2 regions of the Bradyrhizobium sp. 18BD genome follow, and region 1 is predicted to be linked to the other one. Evidence: predicted binding sites of a transcription regulator. Region 1 holds the regulator's gene; the other holds the start of a gene.
The links. Region 1 encodes PhoB, which activates phosphate uptake and scavenging genes when phosphate is short. Its sites were predicted from a motif close to TGTCATNNANCTGTCAT; they were not measured.
Positions count from the first base shown of each region.

Region 2: a site for PhoB is predicted at 6,605-6,621, ahead of RAD16_RS07210 (DUF47 domain-containing protein). Genes of this name have one in related genera too.

Region 1 is NZ_JAVAYL010000007.1:101,597-113,149, forward strand. It holds gene argF (ornithine carbamoyltransferase) at 1-441, opposite strand, end outside; gene RAD16_RS14895 (acetylornithine transaminase) at 441-1,643, opposite strand; gene RAD16_RS14900 (GcrA family cell cycle regulator) at 2,099-2,611, shown strand; gene phoB (phosphate regulon transcriptional regulator PhoB) at 2,772-3,479, opposite strand; gene phoU (phosphate signaling complex protein PhoU) at 3,502-4,218, opposite strand; gene pstB (phosphate ABC transporter ATP-binding protein PstB) at 4,230-5,048, opposite strand; gene pstA (phosphate ABC transporter permease PstA) at 5,045-5,890, opposite strand; gene pstC (phosphate ABC transporter permease subunit PstC) at 5,892-6,881, opposite strand; gene pstS (phosphate ABC transporter substrate-binding protein PstS) at 7,029-8,042, opposite strand; gene RAD16_RS14935 (ATP-binding protein) at 8,187-9,485, opposite strand; gene RAD16_RS14940 (lysylphosphatidylglycerol synthase domain-containing protein) at 9,517-10,572, opposite strand; gene RAD16_RS14945 (haloalkane dehalogenase) at 11,174-11,553, opposite strand, start outside.
Region 2 is NZ_JAVAYL010000003.1:227,462-239,014, forward strand. It holds gene RAD16_RS07180 (class I adenylate-forming enzyme family protein) at 1-1,280, opposite strand, end outside; gene RAD16_RS07185 (NnrU family protein) at 1,353-1,937, opposite strand; gene RAD16_RS07190 (hypothetical protein) at 2,007-2,588, opposite strand; gene RAD16_RS07195 (peptide chain release factor 3) at 2,710-4,332, opposite strand; gene sugE (quaternary ammonium compound efflux SMR transporter SugE) at 4,507-4,821, shown strand; gene RAD16_RS07205 (anion permease) at 4,814-5,821, opposite strand; gene RAD16_RS07210 (DUF47 domain-containing protein) at 5,919-6,563, opposite strand; gene RAD16_RS07215 (branched-chain amino acid ABC transporter permease) at 6,719-7,687, opposite strand; gene RAD16_RS07220 (branched-chain amino acid ABC transporter permease) at 7,689-8,552, opposite strand; gene RAD16_RS07225 (ABC transporter substrate-binding protein) at 8,626-9,846, opposite strand; gene RAD16_RS07230 (ABC transporter ATP-binding protein) at 9,894-10,640, opposite strand; gene RAD16_RS07235 (ABC transporter ATP-binding protein) at 10,633-11,388, opposite strand.

The sequences.
Region 1 (11,553 bases):
GGTCAGGAGGTCCGCCATCACCTGGCAGGGATGCGAGCGCCGCGTCAGGCCGTTGATGACGGGCACGGTCGCGTTGGCCGCAAGCTCGAGCAGCGCATCGTGGTTGAGGATGCGGATCATGATGGCATCGACATAGCGCGACAGCACGCGCGCGGTGTCGGCAATGGTCTCGCCGCGGCCGAGCTGCATCTCGGCGCCGGTGAGCATGATGGGCTCGCCGCCGAGCTGGCGCATGGCGACGTCGAACGAGACGCGCGTCCGCGTCGAGGGACGCTCGAAGATCATCGCCAGCGTCTTGCCTTCGAGGGGCCTGACCGGCTGATGCGCCTTCTGCTTCGCCTTCATGGCGGAGGAGGCGTCGAGCATGCTCTTGAGCTCCGACAGCGGCAGCTCGTCGATGTCGAGGAAGTGCTTCGGTGTTTTATTGGGGGACTTGCTCATCAGCTTGCCGCCCTCTTGTTGCCGGCAAGCGCAGTGCAGGCGCGCTCCAGCCGCCCGACGCTGTCCTCGATCTCGGCCTCGCTGACGATCAAGGGCGGCAGGAAACGCACGACATTGTCGCCGGCGCCGACCGTGAGCAGCTTTTCGTTGCGCAGCGCCGCGACGAGATCGCCGGACGGCACGACAGCCTTGATGCCGATCAGCAACCCTTCGCCGCGCACTTCGCAGACGACATCAGGATGCCGGTCGATGACGGAGGCGAGCTTCTGCTTGAGCAGCAGCGACATCTTCTGCACGTGGTCGAAGAAGCCGGGCTTGAGCATGACGTCGAGCACGGCGTTCGCAGCCGAGATCGCCAGCGGATTGCCGCCGAAGGTCGAGCCGTGCGAACCGGGGCCCATGCCGGACGCCGCCTCCGCGGTCGCGAGCACCGCGCCGATCGGAAAGCCGCCGCCGAGCGCCTTCGCCAGCGACATCACGTCGGGCGTGACGCCGGTGCGCCGATGGGCGAACAGATCGCCGGCGCGGCCCATGCCGGTCTGCACCTCGTCGAAGGCGAGCAGCAGGCCCTTCTCGTCGCAGAGCTGGCGCAGCGCCTTGAGGAACGCAGGCGTTGCCGAACGCACGCCGCCCTCGCCCTGGATCGGCTCGATCAGGATGCCGGCGGTCTGCGGGCCGATCGCCTTCTTCACGGCCTCGATGTCACCGTGCGGGATCTGGTCGAAACCGTCCATCGGCGGACCAAAGCCTTCGAGATATTTTGCCGATCCCGTCGCGGCCAGCGTTGCCAGCGTGCGGCCATGGAAGGCGCCTTCGAAGGTGATGATGCGATAGCGCTCCGGATGTCCCTTGGAGAAGTGATGATGGCGGACCAGCTTGATCACGCCCTCCAGCGCTTCGGCGCCGGAATTGCAGAAGAACACGAAGTCCGCAAAGCTCTCGCTGCACAGGCGCGCGGCGAGCTTCTCGCCATCGGGGCTCTGGAACAGGTTCGACATATGCCAGAGCTTCGTCGCCTGCTCCTGCAAGGCCTTGACCAGCGCGGGATGGGCGTGGCCGAGCGCGTTCACCGCAACGCCGGAGGTAAAGTCGAGATAGCGGTCGCCGTTGGTCGCAATCAGCCAGCAGCCTTCGCCGCGCTCGAAACCGAGGTCGGCCCTGGCGAAAACGGGGAGCAAATGCGGCGCTGCGCTGTTAGTCATGACGATCACTTGATGTTGCGGACGGCGTGAGCGTGCATTGCGCAACGCACCATCAACCGGCCCGGAAAACGAAACGTGCCGCCTTTTAAGGGCGGCACGTGTCACTATCTTATGCCTGGTGATACCGGTGTCAATGCCGCCCGAAAGCCTCGCGAAACGCTGAATCCGTAGTCTTGCGGTGCCGAATTAGCGGGGTTTTTGCCACGGAACATGTGGAAGCGAGTCGGCGGACTCTTGCGCGTGAGTCACGCCATATTGTAGCGTTTGGCTTGTCAGATACGACATCTCGTGCAGTGTTTCTGATCCTCTAAGTCCTCATGTACCGGCGTAAACGTTCGGGCGTTCCAGCTGCGCCCGGCGAGCCTTAAGGGATTCTGACGGCACGGGTTTTTCGAGGCTTAGGCATTCGCCGCATGGCGCCAGGATGGCGGCCGTACGGCGAGGGAAAGGGTGCAATGACGGTTTTGACCTGGTCCGACGATCGCGTCGAGCAGCTTAAAAAGCTCTGGGAGGCCGGACTTTCGGCCAGCCAGATTGCGGCCGAGCTCGGCAACGTGACCCGTAATGCCGTGATCGGCAAGGTGCACAGGCTCGGCCTGTCCGGCCGCGCCAAGAGCCCCTCGTCGGCGGCTCCCCGGCCGCGCAAGGCGCGTCCCGCGCAGCATATGATGCGGGTGAGCCGGCCGATCGCGCGCGGCAACACCGCGCTGGCGCAGGCCTTCGAGGTCGAGGTCGAGGCCGAACCGGTCACCTACGACAACGTGGTGCCGATGAGCCAGCGGCTGTCGCTGCTGGAGCTGAACGAGGCGACCTGCCACTGGCCGGTCGGCGATCCCTCCAGCCCGGATTTCTTCTTCTGCGGCGGCAAGGCCCTTTCCGGCCTGCCCTATTGCGCCCAGCACTCGCGGGTGGCGTATCAGCCCGCGGCGGATCGCCGCCGCGCACCGGCCAAGCCCGGCACGCGCTGAGCACGGCTTCAGACGACATCGTCCCGGCACACGGCTGGGACGACGATCGAGACATAAAAAAGCGCGCCAGGTGGCGCGCTTTTTATTTGGCTTGCTTGCAGCCGTTTTTACGTTTGCTCAGCCCCCGTCTGCTCAGCCACTTTAAGGCTGCTCAGACTCTTTAAGTCTGCTCAGCCTTGGCGAAGCGATCGTCGAGCGCGTAGCCGGCGCCGCGGACGGTGCGGATCGGATCCTGCTCGCGGCCGAGATTGAGCAGCTTGCGCAGGCGGCCGATATGCACATCGACGGTGCGTTCGTCGATGTAGATGTCGCGGCCCCAGACGCTGTCGAGCAGCTGCTCGCGCGAGAACACGCGGCCGGGATGCTCCAGGAAGAACTCCAGCAGGCGATATTCGGTCGGGCCGAGATCGATCGGCCGGCCCGAACGTGCCACGCGGCGCTTGTCGCGATCGAGCTCGATGTCGCCATAGGCGAGCACCGTGGCGAGCCGCTCGGGGCTGGCACGCCGCAGCAGGCCCTTCACGCGGGCCAGCAGCTCCGGCACCGAGAACGGCTTGACGATGTAGTCGTCGGCACCGGTCGCAAGACCGCGCACCCGCTCGCTCTCCTCACCGCGCGCGGTGAGCATGATGATCGGGAGCTGCTTGGTCTCGGGCCGGGTGCGAAGCCGGCGGCACAGCTCGATGCCGGAGAGGCCCGGCAGCATCCAGTCGAGCACGATCAGATCGGGGATGTGCTCCTTGAGACGGGTGTCGGCATCGTCGCCGCGCATCACCGTCTCCACGTCATAGCCGTCGCCTTCGAGGTTGTAGCGAAGCAGCTCGGTGAGAGCTTCCTCGTCCTCAACCACCATAATGCGTGCGCCCATGGGGTCGTCGCTCCTTAGCTAATCAGGTATTCGGGACCGTCGTGGCGAAGGTCGTCATGTCGCCCTTCGGCCGCTTGTCGGTGATCGCCTGGCCCTCGATCATATAGAACACGGTCTCGGCGATGTTGGTGGCGTGGTCGCCGATGCGCTCGATGTTCTTGGCGCAGAACATCAGATGGATGCAGAACGAGATGTTGCGCGGATCCTCCATCATGTAGGTGAGGAGCTCGCGGAACAGCGAGGTGCAGATGGCGTCGACTTCCTCGTCGCCCTTCCACACCGCCATCGCCGCCGGCAGATCGTGCGCGGCATAGGCGTCCAGCACCGACTTGACCTGCTGCTGCACGAGGTCGGTCATGTGCTCCAGGCCGCGGAACAGCTTCAGCGGATGGAAGTCGGCATCGAGCGCGGCAACGCGCTTGCCCATGTTCTTGGCGAGGTCGCCGATCCGCTCGAGATCGGTCGCGACGCGCATGGCGCCGACGATCTCGCGAAGGTCGACGGCCATCGGCTGACGGCGCGCGATGGTGAGCACGGCGCGCTCCTCGATCTTTTTCTGCAGCGCGTCGATATCGGCGTCGGCGGTGACGACGCGCTGGCCGAGCGGGACGTCGCGGCGGATCAGCGCGTCGACGGAATCGACGATCAAGCGTTCGGCGATGCCGCCCATCTCGGCGACCAGGCGGGTGAGCTCCTGGAGGTCGGTGTCGAAGGCCTTTGCGGTATGTTCAGAACCCATGTTCCGTCTCCTCAGCCGAACCGGCCGGTGATGTAATCCTGCGTACGCCGGTCGGTCGGCGACGTGAAGATCTTGCTGGTGTCGTCGAACTCGATGAGCTCGCCGAGATACATGAAGGCGGTCTTGTCGGAGACACGCGCCGCCTGCTGCATGTTGTGGGTGACGATCGCGATCGTGTAGTTCTCGGACAGTTCCTGGATCAGCTCCTCGACCTTGGCGGTCGAGATCGGATCGAGCGCCGAGCAGGGCTCGTCGAACAGGATCACCTCGGGGCGCACCGCGACGGTGCGGGCGATGCAGAGGCGCTGCTGCTGGCCGCCGGAGAGCGACAGGCCGGAGGCGTTGAGCTTGTCCTTGACCTCGTTCCACAGCGCGCCGCCGCGCAGCGCCTTCTCGACGCGGTCGTCCATCTCCGACTTCGAGATCTTCTCATAGAGACGGATGCCGAAGGCGATGTTCTCGTAGATCGTCATCGGGAACGGCGTCGGCTTCTGGAACACCATGCCGACGCGGGCGCGCAGCAGATTGAGATCCAACTTGGGGTCGAGGATATTGGTCTGGTCGAGCATGAGCTGACCGGTGACGCGCTGGCCCGGATAGAGGTCGTACATCCGGTTGAAGATGCGCAGCAGGGTCGACTTCCCGCAGCCCGACGGGCCGATGAACGCCGTCACGCGGTTGGTGCCGAGCGACAGGTTGATGTTCTTCAGCGCATGGTGGTCGCCGTAATAGAAGTTGAGGTTGCGCACCGTCACCTTGGCGGGCGCTTCCGGCAACGGCTGCGAGCCGGGCTGAACGGGCGTACTCACGGAAACAGACATTTCGCTCATTTTGCAGTCCTCTCGGCGCTCAGGATGCGCGCGCCAATGTTCAGGGCAAGCACGGTCAACGTGATCAGCAGCGCGCCGCTCCAGGCGAGCTGCTTCCAATAGGCGTAGGGGCTCTGGACGAAGTTGTTGATGGTCACCGGCAGGTTGGCCATCGTCTTGTTCAGGCTGAGGCTGAAGAACTGGTTCGACAGCGCGGTGAACAGCAGCGGCGCGGTCTCGCCGGCGACGCGGGCGGTCGCTAGCATCACGCCGGTGATCAGACCCGAGCGGGCCGCACGATAGGCGATCCGCTTGATCACCAGCGAGCGCGGCAGGCCGAGCGCGGAGGCCGCCTCGCGCAATGCGTTCGGCACCAGCAGCAGCATGTCCTCGGTCGTGCGCAGCACCACCGGGATGACGATCACGGCGAGCGCGAGGCAGCCGGCGATCGCCGAGAAGCCGCGCATCGGCACCACCACCGCGCCGTAGATGAACAGGCCGATGATGATCGAGGGCGCCGACAGCAGGATGTCGTTGATGAAGCGGATCACCGAGGTCAGCTTGTCGTTGCGGCCGTACTCGGCGAGATAGGTGCCGGCGAACAGGCCGAGCGGCGCGCCGATGCCGACGCCGAGCACGGTCATGATCAGCGAGCCGACGATCGCGTTGAGCAGGCCGCCGTCGGTCGAGCCGGGCGGCGGGGTATTTTCGGTAAAGACCTGCAGGTTGAGCCCGGCGAGGCCGTTGTAGAACAGCGTCAGCAGGATCAGCGCGAGCCAGGTGACGCCGAAGGCGGCAGCGGCGAGGCACAGCGCACGGATGACGATGTCCATGCGGCGGCGGCGGGCGTAAATCGGGTTCATGTTACTTCCCCGCCTTCTTTTCGAGACGCAGCAGCATCAAGCGTGCGGCCGCGAGCACGAAGAACGTCAGCACGAACAGCAGCAGGCCGAGCAGGATCAGGCCGGACTGATGCAGGCCGTCGCTCTCGGCGAACTCGGAGGCGATCGCCGCCGAGATCGTGGTGCCGGGTGCGAAGATCGACGACGAGATGCGGAACGAGTTGCCGATGATGAAGGTCACCGCCATGGTCTCGCCGAGCGCGCGGCCGAGCGCCAGCATGACGCCGCCGATGACGCCGACGCGGGTGTAGGGGATCACCACGCTGCGGACCACTTCCCAGGTGGTGCAGCCGACGCCGTAGGCGGCTTCCTTCAGCACCGGCGGTACCGTCTTGAACACGTCGACCGAGATCGAGGTGATGAAGGGCAGCACCATGATGGCGAGGATCAGCGCGGCATTGAACAGGCTGAGATAGGACGGCGGACCGGCGAAGATCGCGCCCAGCACCGGAATGCCGTCGAAGATCTTGATCATGAAGGGCTGGAACGTGTTGGCCAGGAACGGACCCAACACGAAGAAGCCCCACATGCCGTAGATGATCGAGGGGATACCGGCGAGCAGCTCGATCGCCATGCCGATCGGGCGGCGCGCCCATTGCGGGCAGAGCTCGGTGAGGAAGATGGCGATGCCGAGACCGACCGGAATGGCGATCAGCATCGCGATGAACGAGGTCACCAGCGTGCCGTAGATCGGTCCGAGCGCGCCGAGCACGGGGGGATCTGCCGACGGCGCCCAGCGCTGCGTCCACAGGAAGGAGAACCCGTATTCCTTCATCGCCGGGAAGGCGCCGACGATCAGCGACACGATGATGCCGCCGAGGATCAGCAGCACCGAGATCGCGCTGAGGCGCGTGATCCAGTAAAATGTGAGGTCGCCGACTTTGAACGCGCTCAACGCCTTGGCGCGGTCATACGGTCCGGCGTCGTCGACGATATCGCTCTGAACGGCCATCTCTGCCACGCCGATCCCCTGTACCCGTTTATACACGCTTGTTTTTGGTCTGGTGCCCCGGATGCGGCACGATGCCGATCCGGGGTAGAAGTCGTGCGGTTCACGGCGCGGTCGTTTCGGACCGCACCGTGCTTGGCAAGAAAGAGCTTAGCTCTTGATCTCGGCAGCCCAGGTCTTCTCGATCAGGGTCACGACGCCCTCGGGCATCGGGATGTAGTCCAGCTCCTCAGCCGCCTTGCCGCCGTTCTTGAAGGCCCAGCGGAAGAACTTGATGGCTTCCTGCGAGGCCGCCTTGTCGGTGGCTTCCTTGTGCATGAGGATGAAGGTCGCCGCCGTGATCGGCCAGGACTTGTCGCCGGGCTGGTCGGTCAGGATGACGTAGTAGCCGGGAGCCTTGGCCCAGTCGGCGTTGGAAGCGGCCGCCTGGAAGGCTTCGACGGTCGGCTGCACCGGCTTGCCGGACTTGTTGACGAGACCAGTGTAGGTCAGCTTGTTCTGCTTGGCATAGGCGTACTCGACGTAACCGATCGAGTTCTTGGTCTGGCTGATGTTGCCCGACACGCCTTCGTTGCCCTTGGCGCCGACGCCGACCGGCCACTCGACCGCGGTGCCCTCACCGACCTTGCTCTTCCAGTCCGCGGAGGCCTTGGAGAGGTAGTTGGTGAAGTTGAAGGTGGTGCCCGAACCGTCCGAGCGGCGGACCACGGTGATCGCTTCCGAGGGCAGCTTGGCGTTGGGATTGAGCTTCTTGATCGCGGCGTCGTCCCACTTGGTGATCTTGCCGAGATAGATGCTGGCGAGGGTCTCGCCGTCGAACACGAGCTCGCCGGCCTTGACGCCCTCGATGTTGACGACCGGAACGATCGCGCCCATCACCATCGGCCACTGGACGAGGCCGTCCTTCTCGAGCTGCTCGGCCTTGAGCGGCGCGTCGCTGGCGCCGAAGGTCACGGTCTTGGCCTGGATCTGCTTGATGCCGCCGCCGGAGCCGATCGACTGGTAGTTCAGACCGTTGCCGGTCTCCTTCTTGTAGGCGTCAGCCCACTTCGAATAGATCGGGAACGGGAAGGTCGCACCGGCACCCGTGATATCGGCGGCAAAGGCCGCCGTCGTCGTGGCGGCGACCAAGCCGGCAGCGACGATCGTTTTGATGAAATTCATGCTGGTCTCCATACAGGGGAACGAAGCGCCATCCGCGCCCGATCGCGCTCCCCGCGTCGCCCCTTTAGGAGCGATCGGCTGTGCTTTTACGAAGGTTTCGTGACAGTCGGATGACATAACCAAGCGATTGAAATCGCTTGGTATTTATGCCGATACGGGAGTCTTCGCCTGGGGAAAACAGGCGGTGAAAGTGGCGCCCTGCCGGGGCACGCTTTCGATCAAAAGCCGGCCGCGATGACGGTTAAGAATATGTTTCACCAGCGATAATCCGAGCCCCGTGCCGCCCTGCGAGCGGCTGTCGCCGACATCGACCCGGTAGAACCGCTCGGTCAGCCGCGGCAGGTGCTCGGGCGCGATGCCGGGACCGAAGTCGCGGACCATGACCCGGATTTCCTGAGTTCCATCAGTGGCCGCCGGTGTGGTCAGCGATACGATGACACGCCCGCCCGAAGCGCCGTATTTGAGCGCGTTCTCGATCAAATTCTCGAACAGGCGGAGCAGCTCCTCGCGGTCGCCGGCGATCATCACCGGCGGCTCCGGCAGATGGATCTCGACCTCGACCTGGCGTTCCCGGGCGAGCGGCTCGAGCCCGTCGGCGACCTGGCGGATGATCGGCAGCAGGTCGACCAGCGTGTCCGGCCGCACATGGGCCGACAGCTCGACCCGCGACAGCGAGAGCAGATCGTCGATCAGGCGCGCCATGCGGGTGGCCTGATTGTGCATGATGCCGAGGAAGCGCTCGCGCGCCTTCGGATCGTCCTTGGCCTGGCCCTGCAGCGTGTCGATGAAGCCGGACAGCGCGGCCAGCGGCGTGCGCAGCTCGTGGCTGGCATTGGCGACGAAGTCGGCGCGCATCTCCTCGACCCGGCGCAGCGGCGTCTGGTCGTGGAAGGTCATCAGCATGCATTTGTCGGCGCCGCCGAACGAGGTCGGCACCGGCACCGGCGTGATGATCAGTTCCATCCAGCGATCGACCGGGACGTGGTCGAGATAGGTCGCGCGCCGCGGCTCGGTGGTCGCGATCGACTCGCGCAGCGCCGTGATGATCTCCGGCGAGCGCAGCGCGAACTGGGCGAGCTCGTTCCGGCGCAGCGCCGGCGCGAGCTGGGCGGCTGCGGCATTGAGATGGATGACACGGCCGGCGCGGTCGAGCAGCACCGCGGGATCCGGCATGCCGGCAACGACCGCGGCCACCGCCGCGCTCTCGACCGGATTGATGCGCCGGACATCGTCGCGCGAGGCGGCCGCATCGTGCAGGCGCCAGGGGATCAGCGCCGCGGCGGCGATGCAGAGGAACACGGCGATGGCGTGCAGCGCCGACAATTCGCCGAGCGACACCACGATCGACAGCGCCAGCGCCGCAGCGATCAGGATGATCGTCGAGTGCCGCAGCCGGTCAGACCAGGGCTGCGCGGTGGCCGAAGAAGGGGCGTCGATCGCCATCGGGGCGGGCTTCTCCTAGAGGGCTGCGCCGTCAGGCGCCGCTGTCGCTGCGCTCTCTCACATAGGCGGCTTCAGGCGCCGGGCCTGGGTCGAGCTTGAGCGCCGCCTGCTGCAAACGCTTCGATCGAGCGCCGATGATAACCTCGCGAAACGTCAGCAAGATTACAGAGATGACGAAGGGGGACAGATAATAGAGGACGCGGAACAGCAGCATGCCGCCGAGCAGTTCCTCCCGGTCCATCTGCCAGAGGCCGACCAGCATGGCGGCGTCGAACACGCCGAGACCGCCGGGCGAGTGGCTGGCAAAGCCCAGCAGCGTCGCCGAGACGAAGATCACCGCGACCACGACGAAGCCGAGATTGGGCTCGTCCGGAACCAGCACGTACATCGCCAGCGCACAGAAGCCGAGATCGACGATGCCGATCGCGATCTGGAGCAGCGTCAGCGGGCCGCCGGGCAGCACCACGGTCCAGGGACCGCGGCCGACCACGCGCGGCTGGGTCCAGACCCAGACCACATAGGCGACCAGCGCGACGATGATCATCATGGCCAGCGCCCGGTTCAGCCAGGGCGGCAACTGGTCGATCGAGGCGGCGGCTTCCGGATGATAGGAGATGCCGAGGCCAAGCACGGCGGCATTGCCGAGCCAGAAAGTCAGGCCGGCGAGGAAGCAGATCTTTGCGACGTCGATCGCGTTCAGGCCATAGGCCGAATAGATGCGGTAGCGCACCGCGCCGCCGGTGAAGACGCTGGCGCCGACATTGTGGCCGATCGAATAGCTGGTGAAGGCGGCGAGCGCATTGATGCGGTAGGGCACATGGGAGTGGCCGATCGCGCGCACGGCAAACAGATCGTAGAAGGTCAGTGTGAAATAGCCCGCGGCGACGAACAACGCCGCCATCGCAATCTGGCTCGGCTCGGTGCTCTTGATCGCTTCGAGGACTTCGTTGAAGTCGATGCCGCGCAGCATGTGGTAGAGCACATAGCAAGCGATGCCGATGACCGCGACGCTGATCACAACTCCCAGCTTATGCAGGATTTGCTTCTGGCGCAGAAACGTCATCGCCCTGCGTATGGCTTCCAGCATCTAAACCTCGAACAACGCTTCAGCGGCCGGGGTGGCCGGCGAACAGGCGAACGACGCACTGGCACTCAACGAACTCTCGCCGCCGGCTCCGGCATCGCGCATGCCCCCCGTCCATCCACTAGCGCGTTTCGGGGCCGAGTGGAATTCGCCAATTCGAACAAAAACTCGTGCCTTCAATGTTTTAGGCAGGTTGCGGGCTCCTGATGCACGGTTTGGCGCTTTCGGCGGCAAGACTTGACGCGAATCTCCATGGCAATCCTGCGCAAGCGCCATGAAGTTTTGATGATTTCGACCGGACAATGTTCCGCCGCGGCTTAAGTCGAAATCAATCTATGGGCCGCATCCGCCCGTTGAAAGAGGGGATAAGGGCAGCGTTGTTCACGGTTTTCCGATGGACCGAAAGGCCGCGGCGCGGGCAGCCGCCCTTTGGGGACGATCCGACGACGCCCCGGATGATTGCCGCACTGCGGCGACGATCTCGTCAGGACCGGAAAAGCGACCCTTGCTGCGGGTGGCGACAATGTTGTCGCCTTCCCCTGACCTGGAATATCCCCACCTTTGTCTGATGGGAGGACCGGCTCAAGCGCCAGTTGCTGGTACGTCACGCCGCAAGTTTTGGGCGCGCCGCCTCGATGCCGGCGATCCAGCCCGCGACGGAGCGGCCGATCGCCTCGGGATGGTCCTCCTGGAGAAAGTGCAGCCCGGGCCCGAGGCGGACCAATGCGCAATGCCTCAGCGAGGCTGCGAACCGCTCGGCGAATTCCGGCGCGACGAGTGCACCTGGCGTGCCCGAGAACAGCAGCTTTGGATAGGACGATGCAGCGAGCGCCGCATGCGCGGATTGCAGCGTCTCATAGACATCGGCAGGCTCGCCCGCGATCGGCAGCTCGCGGGGAAAGGCGAGAACGGGGCGGCGGCTCTCCGACGTCGGGAAGGGCGCTCGATAAGGCGCCATCTCGTCGTCGCCGAGCTTGCGCACGA
Region 2 (11,553 bases), on a different contig from region 1:
TCGAACACGCGGACAAAGCCTTCTGCATCGACTGAGCCCAGATCGCCGGAGTGCCAGAAACCGCTGGTGAAGCTTTCCGCCGTGGCCCTCGGATTGTTCCAATAGCCCTTGATGACGGACGCGCTCTGGATCCAGAGCTCGCCGATCTCGCCGGGCGGCAGCTCGCGCCCCTCCGGTCCCATCGCGACGATGCGTGCGCCGGGACACGGCAGGCCGACGCTGTCGATATGGCTCGCCGTCAGCTCGCCCGGCATGATCGTCGATGGCGACGTTGTCTCGGTTGCGCCGTAGCAGTTCGCCAGCTTCAGCCCGGGAATCGTCGCCTTGAGCTTCTCGATGGTGGCGACCGGCATCGGCGCGCCGCCAAAGCCACCGATGCGCCAGCTCGACAGGTCATAGCTGTCGAAGTCCGGCTGGAGCAGGCAGAGATTGTACATCGCCGGCACCATCACAGTGTAGGTGACGCGCTCGCGCGCCGCGAGCTTGAGATAATCCGTAGCCTTGAACTCGGGCATGATGATCAGCGCGCCGCCGCAGCGGATCATGGTCGTGATGTTGGCGACAACGCCGGTGACATGACCGAGCGGCACCGCCGCGATCGAGCGGTCCGCTTGCGTCAATTGCAGGCAGGACACGAACACCATCGAGGAATGCACGATGTTGCAGTGGGCCAGCATCGCGCCTTTCGGCTTGCCCGTCGTGCCCGAGGTGTAGAGGATCATCGCGGTGTCCTCTTCGCCCACCTCGATCGGCGCCGGAGCCCGAGCATTGTCTGCGAGCACCGCGAAGCGCGACAGCGACGGATTGTCGTCGATGGCGATGCGGTGGATCAGATCGGGCACATCTTGCGCATCGGGCAAGCGCTCGGCGAGCCCCGCTTCATGGATCAGGATCCTGGCGCCGCAATCGGCGAGCACATAGGCGATCTCCGGCTTCTGCTGACGCGTGCTGAGCAGCACCGTCACGAGGCCCTCATGCGCGGCGGCGAACAGCAGCAGTGGAAATGCGATGCGGTTGCCGAGCAGGATCGCAACGCGATCGCCGCGTTGCAGGCCGAGCTTGCGAAAGCCGGTCGCGATCCGCGCGGCCTGCTCCACCGTCTGCCGCCAGCTCAGGCGGATATCGCCTGCGATCAGCGCCTCGCCGTCGGGATTGCGGACGCACGCGTCCGCAATCATCGCCCACAGGCTCGCCGGCCGATCGCCGAAAGCCGGCACCACCCGATCGCCAAAGCGCGCCTCGAGGTGCATCGGCGGGATCTGAGATTGCGACCAGTCCATCGGAACGCCTCGGCTTGTTGCTCTTGTTACCTTCCGCGCATGATCGTGCGGGTCCTGTCTTGTGCCGATCGGCTAGACCCCGATCACGGGAACGCCGATCACGACAGGATGGAACGCAAAGGCGAGCGCCAGATAGGCGACGATGCCGACCGCAATCGCGATCAGATCATTGGTGACGCCGCCCACCGGGATCGGCGGGCCGCCGCCATCCTTGCGATGCTTCAACGTGATCCGATCATACACCGCCCAGCCCAGGAACGAGCCGAACAGGATGATGGAGCCGAGATCGCCATTGGCGAGCAGATGCGCAGCCGCCCACAGCTTGATGCCGGCCAGCATCGGATGCTTCAGCGTCGCATAGATGCGGCCTCGCATGTAGGAGGCAACCACCAGGATCACCGCAGGCAGCATCAGCGCGACCGTGATGTGCTTCAGCGCCTTCGGCGGATACCAGACGTCGATCCAGCCGGAGCTGCGATAATGGGCAAAGCCCCAGATGATCAGTGCGAGCCCCGCGAGTGAGACCACCGAATAGAGGATCTTGTAGGTCCCCTCGCCCAGTCTCGCGATCGCCTGCGCGCGCGCCTCGCGCTTCGTTGTGAAAATATGGGCCGCGAAAAACAGCACCAGCCCCAGGATCATGACCAGCAGACCCACGACGTCCTCCCCTCAAGCAGCCCCCGCCTCTGAGGTATCATCGATTGGCCACCGGTCGCAACCGATGCGCTACTTGCCAAGCTCGCGATTATCGACATAGCGGATGGCGATGGGCCGCCCGGCCAGGGCGCCGCCGAGGCCACTGGTGAATTTCAGCGGCAGGCAGGCCTTCAGCGATGAATTGATCGCGTTGAGGTAGCTGGTCCGTATGTCGGCGGGAACGCCGGCGGTCGCATAGGTCAGGCGCGGCGGACCGATCAGGCTGCCCGCCTTGTTGAAGCTGAAGCGCACCGACATCTGCATGCCCGCGCGCGCATCGTCGGATGGCGGCGGCGACCAGCAGGTGCGCAATTCGGCGAAGAGGTCGCCGATCGTGTCGAGGTCGTGATCCGGCTTCTGGTATTTGGCGCGATCGGCCGCGGGCGGGACGCTCTCGATCGTGAGCTGGAGATTCTCCCCGTAGGGATAATTCATCTCGGGAATGCAGGGGCCGGGCTCGAGTGGGCTGCAATAGGACGGCGTGCAGGGTCGGCCGTCGAGCACGCTGCACGGCTCGTGCGCAAACGGAATCGGATTGATCTGGCGACCCTGCGCGTTGGCGGCAACGGCCGATATCGCCAGCAGTATGAAAACGAGAAGGCCGCGCCACATGATGCGAGCTCGCAAGATCACATGGTGGAACGTGGCATTGCCCCCGACAAGGTCAAGCCCGCGACCGTTCACATGCTTGCGTTCAAGCATGCTGGCGCCGCCCGGCTTAACCGGGCGACGCCTACCCCTTCTTCTTGACGTCCTTGACGTTGGTGAACTCGATGCCCTCGGCGCGTTCCCTTGTGTAGCCGAGATAGAACTCGTTCCGGGCGAGATACACGGGATCGCCGTCGACATCGTCGGCGATGCTCGACGTGTTGGCGGCGATGAAGGTGTCGAGCTTCTTGCGATCCTCAGAGGAGACCCAGCGCGCGAGCTGGAACTCGCTGACCTCGAACTCGACCGGCAGGGAATATTCCGCGTCCAGCCGCGCCTTCAGCACGTCGAGCTGCAGCGCGCCGACGACGCCGACCAGCGCCGGTGCGCCGTCGCGCGGGCGGAACACCTGCACGACGCCCTCTTCGGACATCTGCTGAAGCGCTTCCTTCAGCTTCTTCGCCTTCATCGCGTCGGTGAGGCGGACGCGGCGGACGATTTCCGGCGCGAAGCTCGGCACGCCGACGAAGGTGAAATCCTCGCCTTCGGTCAGGGTGTCACCGATGCGCAGCGTGCCGTGATTGGGAATGCCGACGACGTCGCCGGCAAAGGCTTCGTCCGCGACCGAACGGTCCTGCGCGAAGAAGAATTGCGGGCTCGACAGCGGCATGCTCTTGCCGGTGCGCACCAGCTTGGCCTTCATGCCGCGGCTGAGCTTGCCGGAGCAGAGGCGCGCAAAGGCGATACGATCGCGATGGTTCGGATCCATGTTCGCCTGGATCTTGAACACGAAAGCGCTCATGCGCGGATCGGTCGCCTCGACCTTGCGCTGGTCGCTGTCCTGCGCGCGCGGCTCGGGCGCGAACTTGCCGAGGCCTTCGAGGAGGTCGCCGACGCCGAAATTGCGCAGCGCGCTGCCGAAATAGACCGGCGTCAGATGGCCCTCGCGAAACGCGCCCAACTCGAACGGCTTTGACGCTTCGGTGACGAGCTCGAGCTCGTCCTTCACTGCGGAGACGTCGAGATTGGCGTTGAGCTTGGCGAGCTCCTCGATCTCGATCTGCTGCGCCGCGCCGGTCTTGGCGCCGCCGCCTTCGAGCAGGCGCACGCCGCCATTGACGACGTCATAGGTGCCGAGGAAGTCGCGGCCGCGGCCGACCGGCCAGGTCATCGGCGTGGTGTCGAGCGCCAGCGTCTTCTCGATCTCGTCGAGCAGCTCGAACACGTCGCGGCTCTCGCGGTCCATCTTGTTGATGAAGGTGATGATCGGAATGTCGCGCAGGCGGCACACCTCGAACAGCTTTCGAGTGCGCGCCTCGATGCCCTTGGCGGCGTCGATCACCATGACCGCGGAATCGACGGCAGTGAGCGTGCGATAGGTGTCTTCCGAAAAGTCCTCGTGGCCCGGCGTGTCCAGCAGGTTGAAGACGAGGCCCTCGAACTCGAACGTCATGACCGAGGTCACGACCGAGATGCCGCGCTCGCGCTCGATCTTCATCCAGTCCGAGCGCGTGTTGCGCCGCTCGCCTTTGGCCTTGACCTGGCCGGCGAGATTGATGGCGCCACCGAACAGCAGCAGCTTTTCGGTCAGCGTGGTCTTGCCGGCGTCCGGGTGGGAGATGATCGCAAAGGTCCGCCGCCGCGCCACTTCTGCGGCAAGCGGGGAACGGGCCGGCGATTCGGCTGTGGGTGCGGCAATGTCGGACATGGCGGGAGCGTTTGGCAGGGAAAATGGGCTGGATCAAGCCTCATTTGGTGATTGCGGAGCCCTTCGGCCAGCCCCATATCGGCCTTGGCCATACTGGCCTTGGGGGAGGACGGCCTTCCTGCTCATCAGCCTATCAGCCTGCGGGGACGACCCTGCCTTGAATGGAGGGTCGTCATGGCCTGGAGCATCCTGTTCGTCGCCGGTCTTCTCGAAATCACCTGGGCGATCGGCCTGAAATACACCGAGGGCTTTACCAGGCTTGTTCCATCCATCATCACGCTCGCGGCAATGGCCGGCAGCGTCATCCTGCTCGGACTTGCCCTCAAATCACTGCCCGTCGGAACCGCCTATGCGGTCTGGACCGGCATCGGCGCGGTCGGGACCGCGACGCTGGGCATCATCCTGTTCGGCGAACCGGCGACAGCCTTCCGCCTCGCCAGCATCGCCCTGATCGTCGCCGGCATCGCCGGGCTGAAATTCGTTACCTGAGGAAGAGCTGGACCGCCCACCAAGTCAGCGCCGCGACGATGGCCGAGGCCGGGATCGTGATCACCCAAGCATAGACGATCGAGCTTGCGACGTTCCAGCGCACCGCCGAGACCCGGCGGGCCGCACCGACGCCGACGATCGCGCCGGTGATGGTGTGGGTGGTCGAGACGGGAACGCCGAGGAAGGTCGCCATGAACAGGGTCGCCGCGCCGCCGGTCTCGGCGCAAAACCCCTGCATCGGCGTCAGCTTTGTGATGCGCAGGCCCATGGTGCGGACGATGCGCCAGCCACCCATCAGCGTGCCCATCGCCATCGCCGCCTGGCAGGACAGCACCACCCAGAACGGTACGGAAAACTCGTTGCCGAGATGGCCCTGCGAATAGAGCAGCACCGCGATGATGCCCATGGTCTTCTGCGCGTCATTGCCGCCATGACCGAGCGAATAGAGCGAGGCGGAGGCGAATTGCAGGATGCGGAACGCACGGTCGACGGCGAAGGGTGTCGAGCGCACCGAGAGCCAGGACACGATCGCCACCAGCATCATCGCCAGCAGGAAGCCGACCAGCGGCGACAGCACGATCGCGAGCACCGCCTTGGACAGGCCGCTCCACACCGCCGCCGAGATCCCCGCTTTCGCCATGCCGCCGCCGACGAGGCCGCCAATCAGCGCGTGCGAGGACGAGGACGGGATGCCGAGCCCCCAGGTCACGAGATTCCAGACGATCGCGCCGATGAGGGCCGCAAAGATCACCTGCGCGTCCACCACCGCGGGATCGATGATGCCGGTGCCGATGGTCTGGGCGACGTGCAACCCGAATACCATGAAGGCGATGAAATTGAAGAAGGCGGCCCAGAGCACCGCGAATTGCGGCCGCAGCACGCGGGTCGAGACGATGGTGGCGATCGAATTGGCGGCGTCGTGCAGGCCGTTCAGGAAGTCGAACAGCAGCGCGACGGCGATCAAGCCGACCAGGACGGGAACACCGAGAGCAGCATCCACGGCGGCCCTGCCCTTAAAGTTGGCGCATGATCTCCGCGCAAACGCGTTCCGCGTTTGTCGCGAAGGAAAACCGCTGCACACTTTTCCGGATCATGCGCTAGACCTGCTCAATGACGATGCTGTTGATCTCGTTCGCGACGTCGTCGAAGCGATCGGCCACCTTTTCGAGGTGGTCGTAGATCTCGGCGCCGACGATGAAATCCATCGCATTGCCGTCGCGGTGCTTGAGGAACAATTCCTTCAGCCCGATGTCATGGAGATCGTCGACGCGGCCTTCGAGCTTGGTCAGCTCTTCCGTGATCGCGGTCAGCATCGCGACGTTCGGGCCGATCGACTGCATCAGCGGCAGCGCGCGGCCGACCAGATTGGCGCATTCGATCAGAAGCGCGCCGATCTCACGCATCGGCGGCTCGAAGGTGCGGACCTCGAACAGCATCACGGCCTTGGCGGTCTGCTGCATCTGGTCGATGGCGTCGTCCATCGAGGTGATGAGGTTCTTGATGTCGCCGCGGTCGAACGGCGTGATGAAGGTGCGGCGTACCGCCGTCAGCACCTCACGGGTGACGTTATCCGCGTCGTTCTCGAACTGGCTGACGCGCTGGCAATAGACCGGCGTCTCCTCGCCCCCGTTGAGCACGCCCTGGAGCGCGATCGCGCCTTGGATCACGGTCTTGGCATGGCGGTCGAACAGGTCGAAGAACCGTTCTTCCTTGGGCAGGAACGCGCGAAACCATCGCATCATGGGGATAGGCTACCGGTTGGAAATGGCCGGCCCGGATGGGCCGTCACAAAACTTTCATAAACCATTTCCGCCCCGCATGCGTGACATCTCACGCCCGCGGAGCCGGATCATCCACCGGATTATCGCGCCAATGAAATTGACGCGATATCAATTATTTAGAGCGATCTCCGGAAGTAATGGGCGATTTCGCCGATGACACCGCGCCGGAAGGTCAGCACGCAGACGACGAAGATCGAGCCCTGGATCACCGTCACCCACTGGCCGAAGCTGGCCAGATATTGCTGCATGGCGATGATCACGAAAGCGCCAACCACAGGCCCGAAGATGGTGCCAAGACCGCCGACCAGCGTCATCAGCACGACTTCGCCCGACATCGACCAGTGCACGTCGGTGAGCGAGGCGTTCTGCGCCACGAACACTTTCAGCGCGCCGGCAAAGCCGGCCAGCGTTCCCGACAGGACGAACGCCAGGAACTTGTACTGGTCGGTCCGGTAGCCGAGCGAGATCGCGCGCTGCTCGTTCTCACGGATCGACTTCAGGACTTCGCCGAACGGAGAGTTGATGATGCGGTAGATCAGCAGGAAGCCGGCGAGGAACCCAACCAGCACGACGTAATAGAGCACGGTCGGCTTGGACAGATCGAAGAGGCCGAACATGCGTCCCTGCGGAATGCCCTGGATGCCGTCCTCACCATGGGTGAACGGCGCCTGGAGGTAGATGAAGTACAAGAGCTGCGACAGCGCCAGCGTGATCATCGAGAAATAGATGCCCTGGCGGCGGATCGAGATGTAACCGGTGATGATCGAGAGACCAAAAGCAGCGACAATACCGACGAGGATGCCGAGCTCCGGCGGCAGTGCCCACACTTTCAGTGCATGCGCGCTGCAATAGCCGGCGGTGCCGAGGAACATCGCGTGTCCAAAGGACAGCAAGCCGCCATAGCCAATCAAAAGGTTGAAGGCGCAGGCGAGCAGCGCAAAGCACAGCGCCTGCATCACGAAGAACGGATAGACTCCTGTAAAGGGCACCGACGCCAGCAGCAGCGCCATCACCACAAACACAATCATCTCGTCGCGCATCGCGCGCGGGGTTACCGGCAGCGTGTCGTCCGTCAAGGCTGTCATATCAGGCCGCCCTTCCCGTCAATCCCGTTGGCTTCACTAAGAGCACCAGCACCATCAGCACGAACACGACGGTGTTGGAGGCCTCGGGGTAGAAATATTTGGTCAGGCCCTCGATCACTCCGAGCGCAAAGCCGGTGATGATGGAGCCCATGATCGATCCCATGCCGCCGATCACCACAACGGCGAACACGACGATGATGAGGTCGGCGCCCATCAGCGGCCGCACCTGGTTGATCGGCGCCGAGAGCACGCCCGCAAGCGCGGCAAGGCCGACGCCGAGGCCGTAGGTCAGCGTGATCATGCGCGGCACGTTGATGCCGAAGGCGCGGACCAGAGTCGGGTTTTCGGTGGCAGCGCGCAGGTAAGCGCCAAGCCGCGTCTTCTCGATTAGGAACCAGGTCGCAAGACACACGACCAACGAGAAGATGACCACCCAGCCGCGATAGATGGGTAAGAACATGAAGCCGAGATTCATGCCGCCCTTGAGCTGGTCAGGAATGGCGTAAGGCAGGCCGGAGGAGCCGAAATAGTTCTGGAACACGCCCTGCACGATCAGCGCGATGCCGAAGGTCAGCAGCAGGCCGTAGAGATGGTCGAGCCCGGTCAGGAATTTCAGCATGGTCCGTTCCAGGATCATGCCGAAGATGCCGACGATGATCGGCGCCAGCAGCAGCGCCCACCAGTAATTGATGCCGCCGAGGTTCAGGAGGAAATAGGCGACGAAGGCGCCCATCATGTAGAGCGCGCCATGGGCGAAATTGATGATGTTGAGCATGCCGAAGATCACGGCAAGCCCGAGACTGAGCAGCGCGTAGAACGAGCCGTTGATCAGTCCCACCAGTAGCTGAGCGTATAGAGCCTGCATCGATCCCGTACCCGGTCCCTTCGGCCTTCCCTGGATAGCTGCCCGCCGGCTCGAAGCCGGCGGGCTGTTGTTCTTACTTCTTGAGCAGTGGGCACTTGCTCTCGGAGAGCGGCGTGAAGGCCTGGTCGCCCGACACCGTGCCGACCAGCTTGTAGAAGTCCCACGGCCCCTTCGACTCGGAGGGCTTCTTCACCTCGAACAGATAGGCATTGTGGATGGTGCGGCCGTTGGGCTGGATCTCGCCCTTGCCGAACAGATCGTCCTCGGTCGGCATCGACTTCATCTTCTCGACGACCTTGACGCCGTCATGAGGATTGCCGCCGAGCGCTTCGAGCGCCTTGAGATAATGGCGCACGCCGGCATAGACGCCCGCCTGCACCATGGTCGGCATCGCGCCGTTCTTCATCTTCTCCGAGAACTTCTTGGAGAAGGCGCGGGTCTGGTCGTTCATGTCCCAGTAGAAGGTCTCGGTGAAGTTGAGGCCCTGCGCGGTCTCGAGACCAATCGCCTTGACGTCGGTGAGGAACAGCAACAGCGCGGCGAGCTTCTGGCCGCCCTTGACGATGCCGAACTCGGCCGCCTGCTTGATCGAGTTGGTGGTGTCGCCGCCGGCATTGGCAAGGCCGACGATCTTGGCCTTGGACGCCTGCGCCTGGAGCAGGAACGAGGAGAAGTCCGGCGTGTTCAGGGGATGCTTGACGCCGCCGACCACCTTGCCGCCATTGGCGGTGACCACGGCCGTGGTGTCGCGCTCGAGCGCCGCACCGAAGGCATAGTCCGCGGTCAGGAAGAACCAGCTGTCGCCACCCGCCTTCACCAGCGCCTGCCCCGTGGTGTGGGCCAGCATGTAGGTGTCGTAGGTCCAGTGCACGGTGTTGGGCGAGCACTGCGCGTTGGTCAGGTCGGAGGTCGCAGCACCCGAGTTGATGTAGACGCCGTTCTTTTCCTTGATGACGTTGTTGACGGCGAGCGCAACGCCCGAGTTCGGCACGTCGACGATGACGTCGACCTTGTCGACGTCGAACCACTGGCGCGCGATCGCGGTGCCGATGTCGGGCTTGTTCTGGTGGTCGCCGGAGATGATGTCGATCTTCCAGCCCTTGGCCGCGAGACCGGAATCCTCAACCGCCATCTGCGCGGCGAGCGTCGAGCCGGGGCCGCCGAGATCGGCATAGAGGCCGGACTGATCGGACAGCGCACCGATCTTGACCGTCTTGTCCTGTGCGAAGGCTACGCCAGCCGTGGTGACGGCCAATGCCGCGCCGAGCAGAAACGATGCAATCGACTTCTTCATGTGACTTCCCTCGTGAATTTCTCTTCGTCGTTTGACGTTTGGCCGTTCTAGACGCCGAGATAGGTGTGGAGCTTGTCCATGTTGGCGGCAAGCTCCGCGTTGGAAAATCCGTCAATGATCTTGCCGTGTTCGACGACGTAATAGCGGTCGGCGACGGTGGATGCGAAACGGAAGTTCTGCTCGACCAGGAGGATCGTGAATCCCTCCTTCTTGAGCCGCGCAATGGTGTGGCCGATCTGCTGGATGATGACGGGTGCCAGGCCCTCGGTCGGCTCGTCCAGCATCAGGAAGCTTGCGCCGGTGCGCAGGATGCGCGCGATCGCGAGCATCTGCTGCTCGCCGCCGGAGAGCTTGGTGCCCTGGCTGTTGAGCCGCTCCTTCAGGTTCGGAAACAGCTCGAAGATCTGCTCGAGCGGCAACCCGCCTTCACGGACCACTGGCGGCAGCAGCAAATTCTCCCGCACGTCGAGGCTGGAGAATATCCCTCGCTCTTCCGGACAGAACGCGATGCCCATGCGCGCAATCTTGTCGGAGGTCGCGCGGATGATCTCCTGGTTGTTGAATTTGATCGAGCCGGCACGCTTGCCGATGATGCCCATGATCGACTTCAGCGTGGTGGTCTTGCCGGCGCCGTTGCGCCCGAGCAGCGTGACGACCTCGCCCGCATTCACGTCGAAATTGATCCCGTGCAGGATGTGGGACTCGCCGTACCATGCTTCGAGGTTGCGGACCTGAAGGATGTTTCCGCCGGTCGCAGACTTTGCCGGAGCCTCGGCGATCGCAGTGTCAGGCATGACCGGCTCCCAGATACGCTTCCTTGACGCGCTCGTCCTTGGTGAGTTCGCTGTAATGGCCCTGCGCCAGCACCTGCCCGCGCGTCAGCACGGTGATGATGTCGGAGAGATTGGCCACGACGCTGAGGTTATGCTCAACCATCAGGATAGTATATTTCGCGGAGATCCGCTTGATCAGCGCCGCGATCTTGTCGATGTCCTCGTGACCCATGCCGGCCATCGGCTCGTCCAGCAGCATCATTTCGGGGTCGAGCGCCAGCGTCGTTGCGATCTCGAGTGCACGCTTGCGCCCGTAGGGCATCTCGACCGCGGGCGTATTGGCAAACTCGCTGAGGCCGACATCGTTCAACAGTTCGCGCGCGCGATCGTTGAAGCGGTTGAGCACCGACTTGGAACGCCAGAAGTCGAACGAGCTGCCGTGCTGGCGCTGAAGCGCGACACGGACGTTTTCCAGCGCGGTGAGATGCGGAAATACCGCCGAGATCTGGAACGAGCGAACGAGGCCCATGCGGGCCACGTCGGCCGGCGCCATCGCGGTGATGTCCTGCCCCTTGTACAGGATTTTTCCGGCAGACGGTTTCAGGAACTTGGTCAAGAGATTGAAGCACGTCGTCTTGCCGGCGCCGTTCGGGCCGATCAACGCATGAATGCTTCCACGGCGGACCTTGAGCGCAACGTCGCGGACAGCGAAGAAGCCCGCGAACTCCTTGGTCAAGCCTTCCGTTTCGAGAATAAACTCATCGGCCAAACAGATTTCCCCCTGCCCGCGCAAACGCGCGTGGCTATCCTTGTTGCTTCGACTTTCCCGACGCCTTGCGGCCGTCCGGGAACTCCGCCTCCGGGCGCGGAATATGCCGGAGGTGACGGGGGTTAGGCAAGGCGGAAAGCTGAGCAGATCAGGCCTTCGGCTGGG